Regions from separate parts of the Desulfitobacterium dehalogenans ATCC 51507 genome, predicted to be linked through region 2. Evidence: riboswitches for the same ligand, from Rfam matches in the RefSeq annotation. Region 2 holds a riboswitch; each other region holds the start of a gene.
What was found. A riboswitch is a leader RNA that binds a small molecule or an ion and turns the genes downstream of it on or off. The one in region 2 is predicted to bind cyclic di-AMP.
Positions count from the first base shown of each region.

Region 1: it holds a riboswitch for cyclic di-AMP, as region 2 does, so the genes downstream of both, DESDE_RS10095 (C40 family peptidase) here and ehuB (ectoine/hydroxyectoine ABC transporter substrate-binding protein EhuB) in region 2, are expected to answer to the same signal.
Region 3: it holds a riboswitch for cyclic di-AMP, as region 2 does, so the genes downstream of both, DESDE_RS12190 (C40 family peptidase) here and ehuB (ectoine/hydroxyectoine ABC transporter substrate-binding protein EhuB) in region 2, are expected to answer to the same signal.
Region 4: it holds a riboswitch for cyclic di-AMP, as region 2 does, so the genes downstream of both, eam (glutamate 2,3-aminomutase) here and ehuB (ectoine/hydroxyectoine ABC transporter substrate-binding protein EhuB) in region 2, are expected to answer to the same signal.

Region 1 covers NC_018017.1:2,100,908-2,106,804, forward strand. The annotation lists gene DESDE_RS10090 (APC family permease) at 1-1,092, shown strand, start outside; gene DESDE_RS10095 (C40 family peptidase) at 1,335-2,765, opposite strand; cyclic di-AMP (ydaO/yuaA leader) riboswitch at 2,768-2,903, opposite strand; gene DESDE_RS10100 (nuclease-related domain-containing protein) at 3,095-4,051, shown strand; gene DESDE_RS10105 (secondary thiamine-phosphate synthase enzyme YjbQ) at 4,002-4,400, shown strand; gene DESDE_RS10110 (DMT family transporter) at 4,461-5,396, shown strand; tRNA gene DESDE_RS10115 (tRNA-Glu) at 5,587-5,662, shown strand; tRNA gene DESDE_RS10120 (tRNA-Val) at 5,669-5,744, shown strand; tRNA gene DESDE_RS10125 (tRNA-Asp) at 5,751-5,826, shown strand; tRNA gene DESDE_RS10130 (tRNA-Tyr) at 5,857-5,897, shown strand, end outside.
Region 2 covers NC_018017.1:636,524-642,420, forward strand. The annotation lists gene sdhA (succinate dehydrogenase flavoprotein subunit) at 1-1,619, shown strand, start outside; gene sdhB (succinate dehydrogenase iron-sulfur subunit) at 1,631-2,383, shown strand; cyclic di-AMP (ydaO/yuaA leader) riboswitch at 2,496-2,642, shown strand; gene ehuB (ectoine/hydroxyectoine ABC transporter substrate-binding protein EhuB) at 2,759-3,643, shown strand; gene ehuC (ectoine/hydroxyectoine ABC transporter permease subunit EhuC) at 3,650-4,300, shown strand; gene ehuD (ectoine/hydroxyectoine ABC transporter permease subunit EhuD) at 4,302-4,958, shown strand; gene ehuA (ectoine/hydroxyectoine ABC transporter ATP-binding protein EhuA) at 4,970-5,818, shown strand.
Region 3 covers NC_018017.1:2,519,829-2,525,725, reverse strand. The annotation lists gene DESDE_RS12205 (GNAT family N-acetyltransferase) at 1-293, shown strand, start outside; gene DESDE_RS12200 (HD domain-containing protein) at 299-898, shown strand; gene DESDE_RS12195 (hypothetical protein) at 956-1,189, shown strand; cyclic di-AMP (ydaO/yuaA leader) riboswitch at 2,142-2,278, shown strand; gene DESDE_RS12190 (C40 family peptidase) at 2,282-3,073, shown strand; gene DESDE_RS22075 (hypothetical protein) at 3,209-3,364, opposite strand; gene uvrC (excinuclease ABC subunit UvrC) at 3,354-5,129, opposite strand; gene DESDE_RS12180 (hypothetical protein) at 5,306-5,869, shown strand; gene DESDE_RS12175 (DMT family transporter) at 5,895-5,897, opposite strand, start outside.
Region 4 covers NC_018017.1:1,280,772-1,286,668, reverse strand. The annotation lists gene DESDE_RS06215 (bifunctional ADP-dependent NAD(P)H-hydrate dehydratase/NAD(P)H-hydrate epimerase) at 1-861, opposite strand, end outside; gene DESDE_RS06210 (holo-ACP synthase) at 936-1,292, opposite strand; gene DESDE_RS06205 (histidine kinase) at 1,289-2,560, opposite strand; gene DESDE_RS06200 (GntR family transcriptional regulator) at 2,628-3,233, opposite strand; cyclic di-AMP (ydaO/yuaA leader) riboswitch at 3,409-3,536, shown strand; gene eam (glutamate 2,3-aminomutase) at 3,644-4,885, shown strand; gene DESDE_RS06190 (hypothetical protein) at 4,955-5,146, shown strand; gene mnmL (tRNA modification radical SAM protein MnmL/YtqA) at 5,221-5,897, opposite strand, start outside.

The DNA.
Region 1 (5,897 bases), 1.5 Mb from region 2:
TATAGTGTGGGCTGGTTTATGACCACTATCTATTATCCGGCAATTACCTCCGTATTAGCTTGGGTCTCAGCCCGATATACCTGCGTTCTTCTTGGGTGGGATATCGTAGGTGCGGAAGCGATGGCTATTTCAGGCTTTTACTTGGTGGGAAGCTATGCACTCAATGCTTTATCCCCGAAATTGGCGGGAAAATTCCAGGTTTCAACCACTGTCATTAAGCTTATTCCCTTGATTTTAATGGCGATTTTAGGGACTATTACCGGTTTAAGTAATGGGGTTTTGATTAAGAACTTCACAAGCGGTGTTATCGCAGATGTATCTACTGCCAATCCTATGTTCACCGCAGTAGTGGCCACCGCTTTTGCCTACGAAGGTTGGATCATCGCCACCAGCATTAACGCTGAATTAAGAGATGCAAAAAAGAATCTTCCTCGTGCCTTAACCTTTGGTACCATGTTTGTCGCTCTCATCTATATTTTATATTACACCGGACTAGCTGGTGCCGTGGAGAACAGCGTTATCATGCAAGGGGGAGAGACCGGAGCTAAGATTGCTTTCTCCACAGTCTTTTCCAATCTCGGCGGGTCCATACTCTTTGTTTTTGTTGTGATCTCCTGCTTGGGAACTCTTAATGGATTAATGCTCGGATGTACCCGGGGGTTCTACTCCTTAGCAGCCAGAGATCTTGGCCCTCACCCCGATGTCTATAAGAACATCGATGCCAACACCAATATGCCAACCAACTCCGCTATCTTAGGGCTTTTATTCTCCGGAGGGTGGCTGCTGTATTTCTTTGGTGCCAATCTGGTGCCTGTACCTTGGTTTGGCCCTTTTAGTTTTGACAGTTCGGAGCTCCCTATTGTCACACTATACGCTATGTATATTCCCATCTTCGCAATGATAATGATAAAAGAACAAACCTTAGGCGGGTTTAAACGGTTTGTTATGCCCATCCTGGCGATCTGCGCCTGCATCTTTATGGTGATTGCCGCTGTTTATGCCCATGGTTGGGCAGTTGCGTACTACCTGATCCTCTTTGCAGTGATTATGGCAGTAGGTGGGTTGTTCTATTCTACTAAAAAGGCTCATTAGAACCGCTCTCTTATAGAGAAAAAAACACCTTCCCTATGTAAAATAGGAAGGTGTTTTTTTCTCTCAAAATCGCAAACATTGCGATTGGGAATAAGACCGGCACGAAGTAAAGCTACACCTTTCATCCTTTGCCGGTGCCGCCTGAGCAACCGGAAGTGTGATTAATTAAGCCAGGGGCTTGTCTTACATGACAGCCCCTGGTGATTAAAAGATTTAATGTATATACGGTTTTGTTATACAGTTTAGTATCGGCGTGCCCCAAGATAGCGGGGGCCATAAAAGCTATCGCTTACTCCTGAAACCTTAACCCCACTGCCGGGATTGGAAGCATGAACAAACTTACCGTCACCGACGTAGATGCCTACATGAGATGCTCCGGCAGCATAGGTGCTGAAGAAGACTAAATCTCCCGCTTGTAGATTATCCTTACTCACGGCTGAACCTGAATTGAATTGATCGTAGGAAGTTCGCGGAAGGGAAATTCCCGAACCTGAATAGATGTACTTGGTAAAGCCGGAGCAGTCAAAACCACTGGTGGAAGTGCCTCCGAAAACATACTTGGTTCCTTGAAAACCGAGAGCGCGATCGACGATAGAAGAACCATCGGCGCTACCCCGCGAGGCGGTATAGGCTACATTGACGGTTTGTTTGTTAGGGCCTTTAGAGACGACTTCATCAACGGGTTTCTCAACAATCTTCTCATCAAGAACTTTTTTGGCTACCTCTACACCATTTCTTTGCTCGTAAGAATAGGTTACGATTTTTGAACCGTTGCTGCCTTTTGTAATAACTTTAGTTTGGCCTGGATTGAGTTTATAATCGGTTTTGGTGACTACATCATAGGGAATGATTTCCTGACCGGAATATGTACCCTGGCTCACGACTGTCAGATAAGGTTCAACAGTAACAAGTTTAATCACTTCTCCCGGCTTGATCATGGTGTCTTCAGTTGCCCCGGGATTCCCGGCAAGAACTTCGGCGGTCAGCATATTGTTTTTGCGGGCAATCAACCACCAGGAGTCGTTTTCCTCTACAGTATACTCTTTTGTGGTGACCTGACCTTCGATGAGCTTTTCATAGGCTAACTCAAGAGAAGCCATTTGCTCGGGTTGGATAGAAACTTTTTCAATAGTTACTTCTTCTAAAAAGCTGACGGAAGTAATTTGGTTCTCATTGCTGGATTTGGAATAGTACTCTTCGTATTCTTTAAGCAATGTGTCTGCTTCTTCTTTACTGGGTAAATAGGCTATGGGTGTTTCATTAACATGAATTTTGTAGCCTTCCAGATAATAGCTCAAAGAGTTGGCTAAATTTTCTTCCTTGATCTCTGAGGCTTTATAGGCGGTATTTTTGATTCTGACATGTTCATAGTTGATCTGGTCCCGTGTCTTGGCAACGACACCATAGGGTTCCCCTTTTTCCTGGAGGAATGTATCCACAAGGGTTTGTCCGCTATGGGAATCTGCCACATAGCCCACTTGCTGGCCGTTGATCGTCACAGCAGCTGCGGTGGTCGTGGTTAGAAAATAGAATCCTAATCCACCGGTCAGGACAAGGGTTACAGTTAAAGAACCAAGAACACGAGGTGATTTCCAAGAAACGTTTTTTGCTATTCTTTGAACTTGATCGGATGCAGAGGCCTTGAATTGAGACAAGCTTTCCTTAAAATGCATGCTCAGACACCTTTCTTAGCCTACGGGGTTAGTTGACGGATTCGGGCGAAAGTGTAAGCCCTACGCACAGGTTGTGCGATTCACCCCAGAAATGTAGTCCCCCGTTCCAGGATACCCTAGATTAGGCTTTAATTATACAATGCACATATTTTATTCTGATTCGACATCAAGTTCTAAAGTTCCTTCATTAATACTTTATGAAATACGTGGAAATTCCATGACAAATCTTGGATGAAAGGGTTTAGCTGTTAGTTATTCATTCTGGAATATGGTAAAATAGTGGCATGCTCTAAGCCGATAGCAGAGGACTAATGACTAGGGGGATAGCCTTGTTCTTTTGGAAACGGGAAAAAGAAGTGAAAAAAATTACTCCTGAACTGAAAACTGCTCGGGAGACCTGGCAAGGGAAAAAGTATAAGACCAATTATTACTCTTATAACTCGGTAAGGAGAAGAGACTCCTTACGGAGCAAGAAACAACGTAAACATGAGATCGGGGAATACAAGCTTGAAGTGGAGCTTACTCATTTGCCAAGATGCTTTCGTCGTCTGAGCAATCTCCTGTTAAAAACAAAGGGTGGCTTTCAGCAGATTGATCACCTTCTGATATCTCCTTATGGAATCTTTCTCTTGGAGGTCAATAATTTGTCGGGGCTGATTGTAGGGGAAGAAGAGGACCCCAAGTGGTATCAGTCGATTACCTGGAGGGTGAAACCTTTCCCTAATCCTATTCTGGAGAATCAGGTCCGAATTAAAGTGCTGCAAGAGTTGGCGGGGCTTGATGAAACAATCCCGGTCTTTTCTTATGTGACCTTTAACCGGCGTTGTAACCTGAAGGTTTTTTCAAGTGTGGTCTTTTATGATATTGATCTTCTGGCCTCAATCATTAAACTGACCCAGAATCAGCCTGTCGTACTCTGTGATGAGGAAATTCTGCAGATTATAGAGAGGATTGAAAAAATCAATGTGACGGAGCTGGGGATTCGCAATGAGTATGCTGCACGCCAGCGTAGAGAAAGAATGCAGCATAGACCGAAGTATGGGGATATTCGTTGCAGTATTTGCCAAAAGGCTGTAAACGAACGAATGGCCCGATATTGTCTGAATCGTCCTGAGAAATTTGCTTGGAAAATCTATTGCGAAAAACACCAAAGGGAAATGACCAGGGTAGTAAGACGGGAATACACTCAACGTGAAGAATATGAGGAGATCGGAAATGGTAAGGGGAGAGAAAGACATGATACATACGTTAAGACTGGAGACCCAAAAAAGGAATCAATGGATTGATATTACTTTTTTAATAGAAGGATTTTTGCAGAACTCCCAGATTAAGGATGGCGCAGCGATTATCTATTGTCCTCATACTACGGCGGGAATCACGATTAATGAGAATGCGGATCCCGATGTTTCCCGGGATATGCTGAGGCGCCTGGATGAGATCTGCCCTTGGGATATAGCCCAGGATAAGCACGGGGAAGGGAATTCGGCAGCCCATTTGAAAGCCAGCCTGATGGGAAGCTCTCAGACTGTCATAATCAAAGAGGGAAGATTGCTTTTAGGCCGTTGGCAAGGGGTTTATTTTTGTGAATTCGATGGACCTCGCTCCAGAGAGTGTTTTGTAAAGATATTGGCTTAAAAAATAATTGTAGGGCAAAGGCAAGTACCCATTTTGGAAGTAAGTACTTGAAAGGGAAACATGAGTGAACTTATAGTTGAAAAGCACGAAGAAAAGACTCAAAATATCAGGACAAAAGCCGTCAGAGGGACGATATTTACCCTTATTGGCGGGATCAGTTGGGGATTTTCCGGTGCCTGCGGACAATACCTTTTTTCCGTGAAGGGGATCGACCCTCATTGGGTTACAGTGGTACGGATGTTTATAGCGGGGCTGATTTTATTTTCTTTGGTTTTATTTAAACATAGAAAGCAAATGATAGGTTTGTTCAGCAATACAAAGGATCGCTGGACACTTATCGCCTTTAGCTTATTTGGGCTTATCTCTTGTCAATACACCTATTTATTGGCCATATCGTATACCAATGCGGGAACAGCGACTGTGCTGCAGTATTTAGGGCCGTTATTAATTATGATTTTCGTTTGCGGAATAGATAGGCGCTTACCGACGAAGACAGAAGGCATTGCTATTGTTTTAGCTGTAACCGGTACCTTTTTATTGGCTACCCATGGGAATCTCAGCAACCTTGTCATATCTACCCAAGGGCTTTTCTGGGGACTGATGTCCGCTTTAGGATTGATGCTTTATACGATCATTCCGGGGAGGATTATTGGCAGATGGGGGAGCATCGTCGTTACAGGCTGTGGAATGTTAATCGGTGGGACAATCCTGCTTATATTTATTCGACCTTGGCAGATTCCCGTTTCCCTGGATTGGCAGGTGTTCTGGGGGATGTTGGCTATTATCGTGATCGGGACGGTTGTGTCTTTTACTTTGTATTTACAGGGGGTCAGTGATATTGGGCCTGTAAAGGCTAGTATGATCGCCAGTGTAGAACCTGTGTCAGCTGCTTTGTTCTCCGCTTTTTGGTTGAACACGGCTTTTGTCTGGCTCGATATTATAGGGTTTGCCTTAATTATTACCACAGTGATTCTTTTGACAAGGAAGGGAAGCTGAGAATAGATTGGATTAATGGACTTGTATTTTTTCTGTTAAAGAGCGGTACAATTAACTAAAAACAGGAATATATAGCCAGATATTGTTTCGAATTAACCGAATGTTTTCCCTAAAATATGTTAATTCTACTTAATAGAAAAAAGTATTTGACAAGTAAAGCTAGTCCATGTATTATAGTTATTGCGCTAGCGGCCCATTGGTCAAGCGGCCTAAGACACCGCCCTTTCACGGCGGTAACACGGGTTCGAATCCCGTATGGGTCACCAAAATTCGGGCGATTAGCTCAGCTGGGAGAGCGCCTGCCTTACAAGCAGGATGTCGGCAGTTCGATCCTGTCATCGCCCACCAAAATCCGGCCCCGTGGTGTAGTGGTTAACATGCCTGCCTGTCACGCAGGAGATCGTCGGTTCAAGTCCGATCGGGGTCGCCATTTTAATTTTATAAGCGGGAAACACAATGTGGGTAGATGGCCGAGTGGTTAAAGGCGGCAGACTGTAAATC
Region 2 (5,897 bases):
CCGTATGCGCTCAAGGAGGAATCAACGGAGCGGTCAACACAAAAGGTGAGGGAGACTCACCTTGGGAGCATTTCGATGATTCGGTCTATGGAGGGGATTTTCTGGCCAATCAGCCCCCAGTCAAAGCTATGTGTGATGCGGCACCGGGCATTATTCATCTCATGGACCGCATGGGGGTTATGTTTAACCGGACACCGGAAGGGCTTTTGGATTTCCGGCGTTTCGGCGGGACCAAGCACCACCGTACCGCCTTTGCCGGAGCCACCACAGGGCAGCAGCTTCTCTATGCCCTGGATGAGCAAGTCCGTCGTTTTGAAGTGGCCGGATTAGTAACAAAATATGAAGGTTGGGAGATGCTCTCTGCTGTTATTGATGAGGGCGTTTGCAAGGGAATAGTCGCCCAGAACCTTTACGATATGGGCATTAACAGCTTTCCCGCCGATGCCGTCATCGTGGCTGCCGGAGGGTGCGGCATGATCTTCGGCAAGAGCACCAACTCCACCATTAATACAGGCTCGGTGGCCTCAGCCCTCTACCAGCAAGGGGTCAAATATGCCAACGGTGAGTTTATCCAGATTCACCCTACGGCTATCCCGGGAGAAGATAAGCTGCGGCTCATGTCCGAGTCGGCCCGTGGTGAGGGTGGGCGGGTCTGGACCTATAAGGAGGGCAAGCCTTGGTATTTCTTAGAAGAGATGTACCCGGCCTATGGAAACCTGGTCCCTCGGGATATTGCCACCCGGGCCATCTATCATGTGGTCTTTGATTTGGGGCTGGGGGTTAACGGTGAAAACATGGTCTATTTGGATCTCTCCCATAAGGATCCCCATGAACTCCAGGTCAAGCTGGGGGGAATTCTTGAGATCTATGAGAAATTTGTCGGGGATGACCCCAAAAAGGTTCCCATGCGGATTTTCCCGGCGGTTCACTATTCCATGGGCGGAATGTGGGTGGATTATGAGCAAATGACCAATATCCCAGGATTGTTTGCCGCCGGGGAGTGTGAATATCAATACCATGGGGCCAACCGCTTAGGGGCCAATTCCTTGCTCTCGGCCATTTATGGCGGGATGATCGCCGGTCCCAGGTCCCTGGAGTACATTAAGAAAAACAACTTGAAGACCCCCGGTGGGGAAGAGGAAGCCTTTGCCCGTGAACGAAAAGTCCAGGAGGAGCTCTGGAGCAGGATTCTCAATATGAAGGGTGAGGAAAATCCCTACCACATTTATAAAGAACTGGGTGATATTATGACTCAAAATGTCACCGTTATCCGCTATAATAACAAACTGACTGAGACGGATCAAAAGATCCAGGAGCTTATAGAGCGTTGGCAGAGGATCAAACTCATTGATGATGTCCATTGGAGCAATCAGACAGCCCTCTTTATCCGGCAGCTTTGGAATATGCTGGAGCTGGCCCGTGTCATTACCCTGGGGGCCCTTAATCGCAATGAAAGCCGAGGAGCCCATTATAAGCCCGACTATCCGGAGCGGGATGATGCGAATTGGCTGAAGACCACCATTGCCACCTACACACCTGAGGGTCCGCGGTTCAGTTATGAACCTGTGGATGTATCACTCATCACGCCCAGACAGCGGCGTTATGATGTAGAGAAATAGGAGGGATATTCATGTCAGGGCAAAAGATTGTTCGTTTAAAAGTCCGTCGCCAAAATGCTCCGGATCAACCTGCCTTCTGGGAAGAGTTTGCAGTAGTTTATAGTCCCAAAATGAATATCATTTCCTGCTTGATGGAAATTCAAAAGAACCCCGTCAATGCCCAGGGAAAAGCGACCAATCCCGTGGTTTGGGAATGCAACTGTCTTGAAGAAGTCTGCGGTGCCTGTACCATGAATATTAACGGCCAAGCCAGGCAGGCCTGCTCAGCCTTGGTGGATCATTTGGAGCAGCCCATTGTCCTGGAGCCACTCCGGAAATTCCCCATCCTCCGGGATCTTATGGTGGATAGAACCATGATGTTTGAGAATTTAAAGAGGGTCCATGCCTGGATTGATATCGACGGGACCTATGATCTGGGTCCCGGACCCCGTATGGCTGAAGTAGATAGACTATGGGCGTACGAGCTTTCCAAATGCATGACCTGTGGATGCTGCATGGAATCCTGCCCTCAGGTTAATTCCCGTTCCCGATTTATTGGTCCGGCCGCCGTTTCCCAGGCTCGCCTTTTCAATACTCATCCCTCAGGAGCTATGCATAAGCATATTCGTCTATCCGCTCTCATGGGTGATGGAGGGATCACCGACTGCGGCAACGCCCAAAACTGTGTACGGGCCTGTCCCAAGGAGGTTCCCTTGACCACCAGTCTTGCCGATATAAATAGAGAGGTCAATAAATTCGCTTTGAAGAGATGGCTGAATAGCTGAAGAAAATGGAAAACAAGCAAATTTTTTATTGCAATCTGCCAATTCAGGTGTTAACATTGAGTTGTAACAACTTATAATAAAATAAAAAGTTGTCAGATTGCGAACTGAATGTTTGTAGTCAAGGCTGAATTTCCCAAAAAGGAAAACGGGGGAACCATAATGGGGGTGAATCACTTTTTAGGAGTTAAACTTCTTGAAGTGACGGAAAGGTATCATTCCGAACCCGGCAGCTAACCTCGTAAGCGTGTGAACCGTTTTAGTGTTTTTTATGCTAAATCAATAGCCAATGTTATGCGCTGCTTCTTCTTGGGCCTGTTCAGGCCCTTTTTCTATGCCTTTTTGCGGATTTCAGCCGGTAAAAAAGGAGGAAGTTGAATGAAAAAGTTACCACTGCTCAAGACTCTGCTGGTGGGGATGCTGGCCTTTAGTGTCTTTGCCTTGGGAGGGTGTGGCTCGACCAAGACAAACGATGGCGGGATGAGTACCCTGGAGAAGGCTAAGGAGAAAGGGGCCGTCACCGTTGGCTTTGCTAATGAAAAACCTTACGCCTACAAAACTGCCGACGGAAAACTCACCGGTGAAGCGGTTGAAATCGCCCGGGCCATCTTAAAAGAGCTGGGGATTAATGAAATGCAGGGGGAGCTTACGGAATTTGCTTCTTTGATTCCCGGTCTCCAGGCCAAACGTTTCGACATGGTTACCGCCGGAATGTTTATTACGCCTGAACGGGCTGAACAGGTGTCCTTTGCCAATCCCGAATACAGCATTGGGGAAGCCATCGCCGTCAAAAAGGGAAATCCTCTCGACTTACATAGCTATGAAGATATCGCCAAGCATGGAACAGCTAAAGTCGCTTTACCTGGAGGGGCCATTGAGTATGATTACCTGGTAGCCAGTGGTGTCCCCAAGGATAGAATTGTGACTGTTCCGGATATGCCGGCAGCTTTGGCGGCATTGCAAGCCGGGCGGGCAGATGTGATTACCGCCACCGGCCCCTCGGTTCAGGCTACCTTGGATACAGCCGCTGATCCCAATCTGGAGCGGGTCATGGACTTCACTCAGCCGGTTATCAATGGTAAAAATGTCAAGGGTTATGGAGCAACCGCATTCCGTCATGAAGACAGTGATTTTCGGGAGGCTTTCAATGCCGAATTGCAAAAGCTGAAAGAATCCGGTGAACTGCAGAAGATCCTTGAATCCTTTGGCTTTACAGAGCAAGAGCTTCCAGGGGACGCGACTGTAGAAGACATTATTAAGTAGGAAGTGATGACCTTGGCCATCTTAGACCTCTTACCGGCACTGTTAAAAGGGCTGGAAATAACCCTCACCATCACTCTTTTGGCAACACTCCTTGCTTTTGTACTGGCTTTCCTGGCAGGGTTCGGCCGATTGTCCAACTATCCGCTGATCCGCTTTCTGACGGCGGTCTATGTAGAAGCCTTCCGGGGCACTTCTCTCCTTGTTCAGCTTTTCTGGATCTATTTTGCTTTACCTATTTTAGGTATCAGCTTGCCTCCCTTGGCGGCCGGTGTCCTGACCTTAGGGTTAAACTGTGGGGCCTATGGTTCCGAAGTGGTGCGCAGTGCTATTTTGGCGGTTCCCAAAGGGCAGACGGAGGCAGGAATCGCCTTAAACTTTAGTCCCTGGCAACGCCTGCGGTGCGTTATCCTGCCTCAGGCTTTTGTCATGATGCTGCCGGGGTTTGGCAATCTGCAGATTGAGCTGCTGAAAAGTACTTCCCTGGTCTCCTTAATTACCTTAGCCGACTTGACCTATCAGGCATCCGTGCTCAATGCTTCCACCATGGAGACGACTTTAATTTACAGCTTGCTGCTTGTAATCTACTTCCTGATTGCCTGGCCTTTGACACGGGGGATTCGCTGGATAGAAACCAGGCTGACCATAGGGAGGTATTAAAATGTGGAATTGGGATTTTGCCCTCAAAATTTTCCCGGAGATATTTGCGGCACTCAAGATTACCGTGATCGCCACCTTTGCCGGATTTTTTCTAGCCTTGTTTTTAGGGATGTTTCTCACCATTGGCGGGCGATCTTCCTTGAAACCCGTTGCTTACGGCTCAAAAGGTTTTGTCGAGTTTATCCGCAGCACCCCTTTGTTGGTGCAACTCTATTTTATTTTCTATGTGCTGCCCCAAGCCGGGCTGTCCCTGAGTCCCCTGACTGCCGGGATCATTGGCTTAGGGATTCACTACAGCACCTATCTTTCCGAAGTCTACCGCTCGGGAATTGAAGCGGTACCTCAGGGGCAATGGGAGGCGGCCAAAGCTCTCAACTTCAGCCCCTGGCAAGTATGGTCCAAGATTATCATTCCTCAGGCGGTGCCGCCGGTCATCCCGGTGATGGGAAATTATTTGATCACCATGTTTAAAGAGACACCCCTTCTTTCGGCCATTACCTTGGTGGAAATTTTGCAGACAGCCAAAATTATCGGTTCCCATTCCTTTCGGTATCTGGAGGGATTTACAATTGTAGGATTTTTGTTCTTATTGCTAAGTTATCCCTGTTCACTAATGATTCATCGTTTGGAGATGAGAATGACTAAAAGCGTTCGCTAAGGGGGAATAGGATGAGTGCCCAATTAAAATTGTTAGAGAATACACCGGAGGAATCTATAAATCATCGGTCCAAGGCCGGGAAAAAAGTTAAACAACCTGTAGTGCACTACGAAAAAATCTCCAAAACTTATGGAGACTTGCAGGTTCTAAAAGAAATTGATTTGGATATTGCGCCAGGGGAGAAAGTAGCCTTGATCGGACCCAGCGGCTCGGGAAAAACCACCCTGGCCAGATTGCTAATGACTTTGGAAGAGCCCACTTCCGGAACCATCCAAGTAGATGGGGAGTTGTTATGGCATCAAATGGTCAATGGAAAATTGGTTAAAGCCAATGAAAAACACCTGCATAAAATTCGCAATAAGATCGGTATGGTCTTTCAGCATTTTAATCTTTTTCCTCATATGACCATTTTGAGGAATGTGACAGCCGCTCCTATCCATGTACTGGGGATGACCCGGGATGATGCTGAGAAGCAGGCCGTTACGATGCTTGAGAAAGTGGGCCTGGGTGATAAGCTCGATGCCTATCCCGCCCAACTGTCCGGCGGGCAGAAACAACGGGTGGCCATCGCCAGGGCCTTAGTCATGCGTCCCAAAATTATGTTGTTTGATGAGCCGACCTCCGCTTTGGATCCGGAGCTGGTGGGTGAAGTGCTGGAAGTAATCAAAGAGATTGCCCATGAAGGGGAGATGGCTATGCTCCTTATCACCCACGAGATGGATTTTGCCAGGGATGTGGCGGACCGGGTGGTCTTCTTTGATGAAGGGCACATAATTGAACAAGGACCGCCCCGGGAAATCTTCCATAATCCTCAGAGCGCCCGCTTGCAGAACTTTTTAAGCCGCTTCCGGGGAAGGTGAATAACCTATACAAAAAACAGGCCCCACTTTGTGAGGCCTGTTTTTTGTATAGGTTCTTTAACAGGTCGGATTCGGAAGA
Region 3 (5,897 bases), 1.9 Mb from region 2:
AAAAACTGCTTGAAGTAGCTTTTTTAGATCCCACCATGGAGAATCATCTCGTCATAGCCACAGAATATTATTGGCACTGGGACCTGGAAAGGACAGGACTTCGGGTTTGGGAGTACCGTGAGGTGATGGATCGTCTTATGTCAAGCGCAGGTCTGCTCATAAGGGAGACAGATGACGACGAGATATGCTCCCATCCGGCCAATATGCTTACGGCACGCTATGGAAAAAACCTTTCTCAAAAGAGTATCGAGCATTTTGAAAGAATTTTGTTCTTGAATTCTGATCGGGGGTGATTGCCTTGCTGGAGATGAATCAAGACCCTTTAAACCCGGTAATTAACGCTGTGCAGGGGATTTACGGGCGTAAAGACCAAGCCCATGATCTGGAACATGCCCTTCGGGTCAGAGAATGGGGAAAGAAGATTGGAATACAGGAGAGTGCTGATCTAGTGATTGTGGAGCTGGCAGCTATTCTTCATGATATCGGCCGCTCCGGAACTTTATCGAGAACTCATGCTGAAAGCGGATCGGCTTTGGCAGGTGGAATACTTCAAAAATGCGGTTACCCTGAAAACATTATCGAAGCCGTTAAAACAGCCGTTCTTTCCCACTCACGGGAAGGTTATGAACCGGAAACTTTGGAAGCGAAGATTCTTTATGATGCCGATAAATTGGACTTTGTAGGCCCTATAGGTATAGCAAGGCTTTTTGCGTGGGCAGGAAAAGAAGGAAAACCCTTTTTTGGGCCGGATTCCTGTGAATCCTTTTACCGTGAAAGAATTAGTCACTATCATAAGCATCTCTATACCGAGACAGCCCGGGTACTTTTCGAGCCCCTCTTTTTGTATTCCGAGAATTTTTGGTCCGAATTAGAAAAAATGAGACTTAAAAAGGACTAAGCTGGTTAAACTATGGATATATCTTCTTGGGAAAGGACGGTATATCCATTGCGTTGGTTGAAACGTATTTTAGTCATTCTCATTGTCCTTTTGGTTGCTAAAGGCTTATTTACTCCGGAACAGCCCCAAGCCTATATTTCCTCGCCACGAACCCAACTCTTATTAGAGGAAATTGAATGGCGGTCTGTTCAGATTAAACAAGCTGCACAGGATTTGCCCGGCAGTATCGAAGTGTTGCTGCGGAAGTTTTTTTCTGACGGAAAACCTGGATCTCAAGCGAAATCGGTTTAAATCCGGCAGGAAAAATATATTAAAACATCATTTTATTTAAAAATTTAACGATTAAATGATTTTGATTTTGTTAAATTGTTTTAATAAGGCAAAAGAGAGCGCAAAGCTCTCTTTTTTTGAGTTTACTCCTTCTTTTCATTCATTATCAAAGAGAATCGTGAATATGAATAGGCAAAGGTTGTTTTAAAAATTGTTCATTTCGGTGTACAATAATCGATGTAATCTTCTTTGAGCTATGGTGCGCAATTCTAGTGCGTAAAATGACAGTCGAAGGCGGGCCTAAGAATCCGCTAAGGGCATACCGATGAAGTTCCTGGTGGTGGCTTTCGACGCCCAGTCGAGGGTTGCTGCTGGGAGTTAAGGATGAGGGGGATCTGCAATGGCATGCGGGCGATACCCTCTTCCGTGGAGGCCTAAGTTCGTGGCTGTTTTCTGGTTATGGCTTAGGGTATGAACCTGCATTAGGAAGGAACTTAGTGCAGTGTAGCCTGCCTTGAGGTGGAGAAGTTGGGAGGGCTGAAGGAACTTCTGTCTATTGGCCGATGGACTTAAGTTGCCTGAAATTCTTTTCTGCAAAAGAGGCTAGACTGTCACGGAGCGTTAAGGAAAACTTCTAGAGCGAAAACTAACGAGGATTAAAGTGCGTTCTTAGTGGCGATCAAGTGCTGGAGCTGGCAACATTCTAGACTGAGGGAAAAGGGAAACCGCCTAACAGGAAACTGAAGGAGCTCAGTGGGAAAACCTACTTGACCTATGGCGCAATATTTATTCGTTGGTGTCCTAAGGCTCAAAGGGCAACACCTCTCGTAAGAGAGGTGTTTTTTGTATAGTATACTTCATGTGCACAGAAAAAAAGCTGTTGAATAGATATAAATAACATCAGTTTCCAAGATTATAGGCTTTTGCCATTATTTACGTGGAGGAATAAGGAAATTTTCGGCGAATACTACATAAGAAATGTGGGCTGAATCTAAACCATATGTTTAGAGCGGGGGACTATCTTTTGGGGTGAATCGCAGTCATGCGTAGGGCTTACACCTTGTTGCCCGAATCCGTCAACTAACCTCGTAAGCGACGAAAGGTGGAAAATTCATGGACTCTTCCTCTAAGAGGGGGTGGATTGCCAGTGTGGTGTTGTCCGGCACCTTATTGGTTAGCAGCCTCCCGGGAACCTATGTGCCGGGAAATGCTGCTGAGCTTGTTACAGGTTCAGAATCTATTCTCTTAAGGAATGCTTCATCGTTTAAGGCACAAATGGTCTCCAGTACATTACTATCCGATATCATCCAAGTAGAGAAAGAGGATATGATCCTGCAGCCTAGGCTAGCAGCGACCTTAGCTTTTTCTTCAGAGCCTATAGTAGCCGATACAGATAACCAAAAGGAATCACTGCAATTTTCAAAGGCGGAGAGTGAAGATACCGTCACGACACCTGAGGAAATGACGATAACGGCCTTAAGAGATCAGGTCTCGAAACAGGCCGCAGCGGCTCCCTCCCAGGAAATCTCTCGTGGCGGCAGTTCCAAAGCTGAGGAGATTGTCAGCAATGCCCAAAGACTTATCGGTATCCCCTATGTGTTTGGAGGAACTACTCCAAATGGTTTTGATTGTTCCGGCTTTACCCAATACGTCTTTGAGGGGTCGGAGATCGACTTGCCACGAACCTCATATTCACAATATGAAATTGGAACAGCCGTCAAGAAAGATGAGCTTCAGATTGGGGATTTGGTATTCTTCTCTACCTATGATAGCGGGGCATCTCATGTGGGAATCTACATAGGTGGTGGAAGCTTTATCCATGCCTCCAGCACCGGCATTAAGACCACAGGCTTATCGGATAGTTATTACGCCGGTCGTTACCTTGGAGCCAGGAGAGTTTTTTAATTCATGGTCTTGTTATAGGGACAAAAGGAGTATCGCATAACTGCTTTCTTTAAAGTAGTTTGCGATACTTCTTTTTACTCTAAGGACCATCTTTTCGGACCTGAACTAAATTACCAACCGATTGGTAATTTAGCTTTAATAAGGTAGCCAAGGCACCAGTCTATAACTCTTGCATTCCCCTCCCGGTTCCGCCGGTGTCCGATTATGGATATAGAGGTCGGTCTTTCCGCATTGTTTCGTCCGCTTATAATAGCATTGACGGCATAGTTCGACACGGTAATTAAGAATCATGGTTTTCCTCCTTATGAGGGTTGAAATGTTCATATACCGCGAGAGCTGCCGGGGAAGGAAGACCGGATTTTTGAAGTTCCTCCACAGTGGCTAGGCGGATAGTATCCATGGATTTAAAATATCTCAAGAGCTGTTGCCTTCTCTTGGGACCGACACCCGGTATTCCATCCAACTCGGAAAGGGTCATGCTTTTAGCCCGTTGTTGCCGATGGAAAGTAATAGCGAATCGATGGACTTCATTTTGAATCCGTTCCATCAAACGAAAACCGGCTGAACGGCGATCCAAGGAATGGATTCGGCCAGCGGAGTCGATTAAAGCCGAAGTTTGATGCTTGTCGTTTTTGACCATGCCGGCAACAGGAATCGCGGCCTTTAAGTTGCGGAGAGCATCCAGGGCTGCATTAATCTGTCCCTTGCCCCCATCCACCAGGATAAGATCAGGAAGAGGAAGGCACTCCTGCTGAAGACGGGCATAGCGGCGCTCAATCACTTGGTGCATGGATGCGGTATCATCTATATTGGGCATGGGTTGAATCTTAAATTTGCGATATTGACTGCGGTTGGGTTTGCCATCAAGAAACTGAATCATTCCGGCCACACTATGGGTGCCGGCGATATTGGAAATATCAAAGGACTCGATGGTGCGGAGGGAAGGAATGCCTAAGGCATTGCCGATTTCCTCCAAAGCTTGTGTGCATTCGGTCAAGTTTCGTATTTCGATGGAAATCTGCTCATGTAAGGTGGTTTGAGCATTTTCCATAGCCATTTGCACCAGATCTCGCTTTTGTCCTTTTTGCGGCACGATCATCGGAAAAAGCTTTGCTAATACACTAATATCCAGAGGAGGGAGGAGAATTTCTTGAGGGAGAGCAGAACTTTCTGTGTAGAACTGAGCCAGAAAGGAGACAAAAGCTTCTTCCGGTTCTTCGTAATAAGGGAAAATGAAATTGTCACGAGACAGAAGTTTTCCCTGGCGCAAATAAAAGATCTGAATACAGAGTTGATCTCGGGTATAAGCATACCCTACCACATCCCGATCCACAAAGTCGTTTAAGGTGATGTTTTGTTTCTCGCCTACTTTTTTGAGATCCTCGATAAGGTCGCGGTATTCTTTTGCCCTTTCAAATTCCAGGTTTTCCGAAGCGTCTTTCATTTTTTTCTCCAGGGACCTAAGAATTGCTCCCTGATCACCTTTAAGAAAAGTAGCCGCTTCTTTACGTATTTTGTCATAAGATTCTTTGGGGACATCCTCCTGACAGGGGCCTAAGCATTGCCCAAGATGGTAATAGAGACAAGGTTTGCCCGGAATCTGCCGGCATTTACGAAAGGGAAAGAGGCGATTGAGCAGTCGGGCAGCTTCTTTAGCCGCTGTAGCATTGGGGTAGGGGCCATAGTATTTCCCCATCCCTTTTTTTACTTGCCGTGTCACCAAAATCCGAGGATGTGCTTCATCGGTAATGGTTATAAAAGGGTATGTTTTATCATCGCGTAATAGAATATTATACTTTGGATTATGCTTTTTAATAAGGTTGCACTCTAAGAGTAAAGCTTCCACCTCAGAATCGGTAATAATCGTTTCAAAATCCGCAATCAAGCTAATCATAAGCTGGGTTTTTCCATTATGGGACCCGGTAAAGTAGGAGCGGACTCTGTTTTTGAGAATCTTCGCTTTCCCTACATATATAATTTGGCCGGATGCATCTTTCATTAGATAGACACCTGGCTTATCCGGTAATAAACTAAGTTTTTCCCGAAGTATCTCCATTTTTTGAACACCTCGGTATTATTCTAGTCGGAGATCACCGGTAATGCAAGTCTCCTTAACAGTATGGGAGCTATCTTTGAACTTTAGTAATCTATCCTGCCCTGGGACAAACATATCGGACATCGTTCATTCGTATAGTTATTAATAAGGTCATGATAAGATAAGGAGGGGTATATATGCCGAATTCTTGGGGGCGGCCTCCGCGGAATGAGCAATGGCAGGATATACAGGCTTTGGCCTTTTGGGTACTCCTTATTGGAGTAGGAGCGTTTATTCTTTTTCCCAATTTTTTTAGTGACGTTTATTCACGTCTTACCGATCCTGCAGCCCAGTTGGTAGATACAACCACTGGAACTTATGATCCCGGTTATGATGGATACACTACGGGTGATTCCTATTCCACAGACCGCTACACGGATACACCCTCCAATTACCTCTATTCCACGGGGAATGCTTACGGGTCTTATGGTTCTTCGACTACGTCACTTTATCTCGGCAATGAAGTTGCCACAGGCTATTGGGTGCTTTTTGTGGCGGATGGGGATTTTAAACAACTTTCAGTGACCAGCGAGGCGTATACTTTTCTTTTACGTTTGATCGAAAGAGATCAAACCGGAGAGGGGAAGAATACTCTGATTTTAGCCGCCAATGGTCAGATCCGGAAGTTCACCGTGACCAATGAAATTTATCAGATCGTGACCAATATGGCGGCTATTGAGACACGTGCAAAATCAGGATAAGAGCATGGAAACTCTAATTATTGGGTTA
Region 4 (5,897 bases), 640 kb from region 2:
CATCTGCAATAAACCTATTCCAGATCGTAGGGCGGCTTTACCGGCTAACAAGGCGGCACCGGTCATTCCTTCTGAACCTGCCACCAAAACCCCCCGGCCGTGGGTCCCCTTATGCCCTTGAAGACTGCGGATGGGTAAATATTGACGCACATCCCCCGTTAATATGAATGTAGTCAAAGTCTCATCATCCAAATAACGTGCCGGAATCGAGATAGGGTCCACAATGACCCGACCTGCATATTCAGGTCCTACCCCTAAAAAATGGCCGAGCTTTGGCAGACCAAAAGTAACCGTGGTATCGGCTATAATGGCCTTGCGATAGATTTTTCCCGTATCCGCTTCCACGCCACTGGGGATATCTACAGCGACAACAGGTACCTGGGCGCGATTGATTTCCTCCACATACTCTTCAATTAAGCTGGGCAGAGCACCACGAAACCCTGTCCCATAGATAGCGTCTATAATCACATCAGCCTGAGCTAGAGAGATTCTCGCCAATCTGCGCTGTTTTTCTCCATCGATGGTGAAAAGTTTGCCTCCGGTGTTTTGGTATAACCTATAGTTGAGAGCTGCATCACCTTTGAATTCTTCAACCCTGGCGAAAGAATAGACGGTTATATCCATCCCTAAGATCAGGAGATGCCGAGCAACAGCTAATCCATCCCCTCCATTATTGCCTTTACCTACAAAGACTGTAGCCCTCCCCTCCGACAATTCAATATGCCGGTGTTCGAGCATTTGACGTATTTCTTGGACCACGGCTAAAGCTGCATTTTCCATGAGCAACAAACTTGGTATACCAAAATCTTGAATCGCCCTTTCTTCGAGTTCTCGCATTTGTTGGGCACTGACCACTCTCATAGCTACACCCCCATATAAAGGAAACTTACTTCAGGTGGAGTTTAGTTGACTTATCCACGCAATGGATAACCTTCCTAAAAAAGTATGGCCATTCCTACAGCGTACTCTTTCTCGTGGGATAGGCTTATTCGGATCTGGGATCCTCCTCGTGTATGCAATACTATCTCAGCTTTTTCCGTAAGGAATACGATAGGTTCCCCCAAGTCATTGCTAAGGATTTCAATATCATGCCAGGATAGTCCTCTTAGTCCTGTTCCTAAAGCTTTAAGGACTGCTTCTTTACCCGCAAAACGCGCTGCCCAACTGGGTGCCGCTTTATGTTGTAAACTCTCAATCTCACGAGATGTAAACAATCGCTCCCGAAGTTTGGGTGTTCGCTCACAGGCTTTAGCAAAGCGCTGAATTTCTACGATATCGACTCCCGGGATCATAGCAGACCTCCATCTTCTATAGTCGTTAAGGGCAAATGCATGGTCACCGTCGTCCCTATATTAGGTTGACTCCGAATTTGTAAGCCATATTCTTCACCGTAATGTCCAATTAAACGTTCATGGACATTAGCCATACCCACTCCATTACCTGAGCCGACACCGGGCTTTAGCACTTCTTGCAAACGTTCCGGCTGTATTCCCACTCCATCATCTGCCACAATAATATAAAGTTCCTGACCTATTTGCTCCACTTTCACGGAAACGACTCCATTGCCGATTTTCTCCGTAATCCCATGTTTGACAGCGTTTTCCACAAGGGGTTGAATGCTTAAGCGTGGGACCAATGCATTCATGAGCTCTTCGGGAATCTCTCCTTTAAAATGGAGCTTACGCCCAAAGCGAGCTTTCTCGAGAATTAAATAGGTTTTTACAAAACTCATTTCCTCCCGCAGAGTGATCAAGCTGCCGTGGGATTTGAGGGCCTTACGGAAAAATTCCGCAAGATGAATCAACAACCGTCGCGAACGATTAGGGCTGGTACGGCTGGTGGCAATTATGGTATTGAGTACGTTGAAAAAGAAATGGGGATTGATTTGGGCCTGCAATGCATTCAACTGTGCTTCCGCAGCCAGTTTTGCTTGGTGGTCAAGCTCTGCTAGTTCGATTTGAATCCCCAGAAGCTCTGCCATCCCAATAGCTAAGCGAATAAGATCCGATGAAAGCTGTCCATCCTTTGTCTCATACAGTTTCATGGTTCCCACCACTTCACCCTGACACTTCAGAGGTACGATGACAGCCGCCGCTAGTGGACAATCACAGATGTTCTGTCTAGGGCAGTTCAGTTCTTTTTGAGTTCGTACTATCTTATAAACTCCGGATTGGATCACATCTCGTGTCGCCCGGGTAAGAATTTTATCTCCCGGATGATGCTGATCACATCCCACACCTAAATAGGCTAGTTGCTTTTCACGGTCCGTGATCGAAACAGCTGCGACCTGCCCGATCTCTTGAATGATTTTGGCGATGTATTCTGCATTTTGCTCATTAAGCCCTCGGCGTAAATAAGGAAGAGTCTGGTTAGCTATTTTGAAGCTTAGTTCCGCATTCCGCTCTGTAGCTTGCCGCGCAGCTTTTTTATATTCAAGATTTAGATGATACAAAAGAAAAAGTGTGTTGCCTATTAAAAATGGAATTAACAGCTTCATCTGGCTTGTTACTAAGACCAGCATTAATTCCACGCCAAGTATAACTAAGCTTTGAAAGATCATCTATCATCCCTCATGTCCTCTAGAATTCATAGAGTGTTTCGACAGATGGACGGTCACTTCCTGTATTCTAGCGAAGGATTTCCTGAAGTTTTTCTTTACCTTGTTCAGATCCTACCACCAGCAGGATATCTCCATCGTCCAGAACAAACTCAGCCCCTGGAGAAAATTGTTCAATACCCTCTCTAACTACAGCCACGACCGTCAAACCGGTTTTTTCCCTCAATTTTAAATCGCTTAAGGTTTTCCCTTTGGCACCGGAACCTTTGGCGATTTCAATTTCGGCTACATCCATCCAGCGGCTTGCCAAGCGATCCGTATAGTTTACAATTTTTGTGAGATGTGCGTCAATTTTTTGATCAATCTCACGCCTCTGCTCCATTAATTTCTTCAACTCATCAAAATAGACCTGAATCTCTGCTTTCTGATCAAAACCTCTCATAAACTTTTCCGCCATGCTTTTGGAGATCACCGTAATCCCTACCCCTTGACTTACCATGACTACACCCATGGTTTGGAGGATAGCAATAGAGCGCCGGATGGTCTCCGGAGATACATTATAACGACCCGCTAAAGTCGAGCGTCCATGTATTTTTTCCCCTTCGCGGTACTCTCCCATAACGATAGAATGAGCAATATCTATCGCAATTTCTTGATAACGTGCATTATATTCCATCGGGTTCCTCTCCTTGATCTATTTATAATAATTTTTTTAACTACATGAAATAATAAACTATAATTCCTTACAAATTAACTCTAGATAACATAAACATATGGTGCAAAAATTGTGTACAAAAAATACAATTGACTACTACCAACCCACATGATACTATTAAGTTGTTAGTTATGCAACTTTATATGGGCTTAATTTCCCAAGAGGAAAACGGGGGAACCAATTTAGGGGTGAATCGTTTCAAACGTAGAGCATGTTTCAGCTCGAACCCGTCAGCTAACCTCGTAAGCATTGAGACACATATGGGCGTAAACACCTGCTTATGTAGTAAGCTTTTCTTGGGAACCGTGACGGTTCTTTTTTGTTCTAAGGACTTATTCTTTTATATTCGCAAATAGAGGAGGGCAATCATTATGGCAGTAGAATTTCTCCCCCCTAACCCAAGACAGGCTTCACAAGCAAGGGCTTTGGAATTAAAACAAAAGGCTCAATCTTACAACAAGTGCAAGGAAACGATTCCCTGCGGTCTCGCTTTAAGCGAAGAATATAATGAAAACCGAGACTTTATACTGGATCAGTTAGATGCCGGCCTGGAGCATTGGCAGGATTGGAAGTGGCAGCTTAAGAACCGTATTCAGGATGCTGAGAACTTGAGTACCCTGCTTCCCCTGACCCCGAAGCAAAGACATGAAATCGACGAGGTGGGTAAAATCTATCGCTGGGCAGTTTCACCCTATTATTTAAGCCTTATCGATAAAGATGATCCTCGGGATCCCATCCGTCTACAAAGTCTCCCCTCTATGGAAGAGATCCTCGATGATTCCGGGGAAGTCGATCCTATGGGAGAAGAGTATACATCCCCTGCTCCGAGTATCACTCGTCGTTACCCAGATCGTCTCATAATTAATGTAACCAATCTGTGTGCTATGTATTGCAGGCACTGCCAACGCCGGCGGAATATCGGGGAAATTGACCTCCATGAAACCCGTGCTAATCTGGAGGCGGCTTTAGATTATGTACGCTCCAATCCAGAGATCCGGGACGTGCTGGTCACCGGTGGCGATGCACTCCTCCTCAGTGATCAAATGCTGGATTGGCTATTAGGAGAATTGCACGAAATTAAACATGTGGAAATCAAACGCATTGGCACCCGGGTCCCTGTCACTCTGCCCATGCGCATTACTGATGAGCTCTGTGCTGTTCTTGAAAAATACCCACCCCTTTATATCAATACTCAATTCAATCATCCCAAAGAGGTGACCGAGGAGACCAAGAAAGCTGCCGATCGCTTGATTAAAGCGGGAGTTATCTTGGGTAACCAAGCAGTTCTTCTCAAAGGAATCAATGACCGACCGGAGATTATGAAGCGCCTTAACCAAGAGCTACTGAAAATTCGCGTTCGTCCCTACTACATCTTCCATGCCAAAAATGTTAAGGGCACGAGCCACTTTATTCCCCGTATTCAAGACGGGTTAAAGATAATGGAAAACTTACGCGGCTACACCTCCGGTTTGGCCATTCCAACTTATATTATTAATGCCCCGGGAGGCGGTGGCAAAACCCCCATCCTACCACAGTACCTTATTTCCCTTAACGATGATGAAGCGGTAATAAGAACCTGGGAAGGTAAGGTTGTGCATTATCCTAATCATTAACTATCTTATGAGGTCGTTTCACTCTGAGTGAATGATAAACCCCAATAAATTATATAGGGAGGAATCGGTATGAAATCACAAAAACTAACCTCTGACCCAGTCTATCAGGCCATCCTCCAGACTCACACCAACAGCCTTAAACGCTATCTTTCCTTAGCTCCTACCCTTAAAACTCCTCCTCAACAGAATAAAAATGCGTCCAATCTGAACCGGTACTATCAATGCGTAGCGAGTCATTCCAGATCATTCGAGAAAGGTTAATACACTCATCCAAAGTCAAAAGTTTCTCCCTAAACTATATTTACGGCTAGCTCCTCTTTATTATTGAAATGGTGTTAGCCGTTTTTATTATCTCTCTTTTTCCCTTGCCATGTTCCCCTACTCTCCAGTTCCTGGTCGATAGCATTAAGAATTTCCCATTTTTTAAGACTCCAAAGGGGTGCTATCAAATCCTTTCGGGGAGCATCCCCGGTCAAGCGGTGAATGACCATCTGAGCGGGCAATCTTTCCAGAGTATCGCAAATTAGATGGACATACTCATCCTGTGAAAGCAAAGGAAAAGGGTTCTCCTCATAAATTTTAGCCAGGGGTGTCCCCCTTAACACATGCAAAAGATGCAGTTTAAGTCCCTGCACATCGAGTTTGGCTAAGGTTTGAGCTGAGCTAAGCATATCCTCAAGGGTTTCCCCCGGCAGCCCATAAATCAAATGAGCACAGACTCTTATCTTTCTTTGGCGGAGCTTATCTAAGCCTTGAAGAAAATCCTCAAAAGTGTGTCCTCTCCCCACCCATTCCATGGTCCGGTCATGAATGCTTTGCAGGCCTAACTCCACCCAGAGATACGTTCGTTGATTGAGCTCTTCTAGATAGTCCAGCACCTCGGCCGGTAGACAATCCGGACGAGTGGCAATGGACAGGCCTACCACTCCCTCCTCCGCCAAGGCTTGCTCATAGACTTCCTGCAAACGCTTCAGGGGAGCATAGGTATTGGTATAAGCTTGGAAATAGGCTA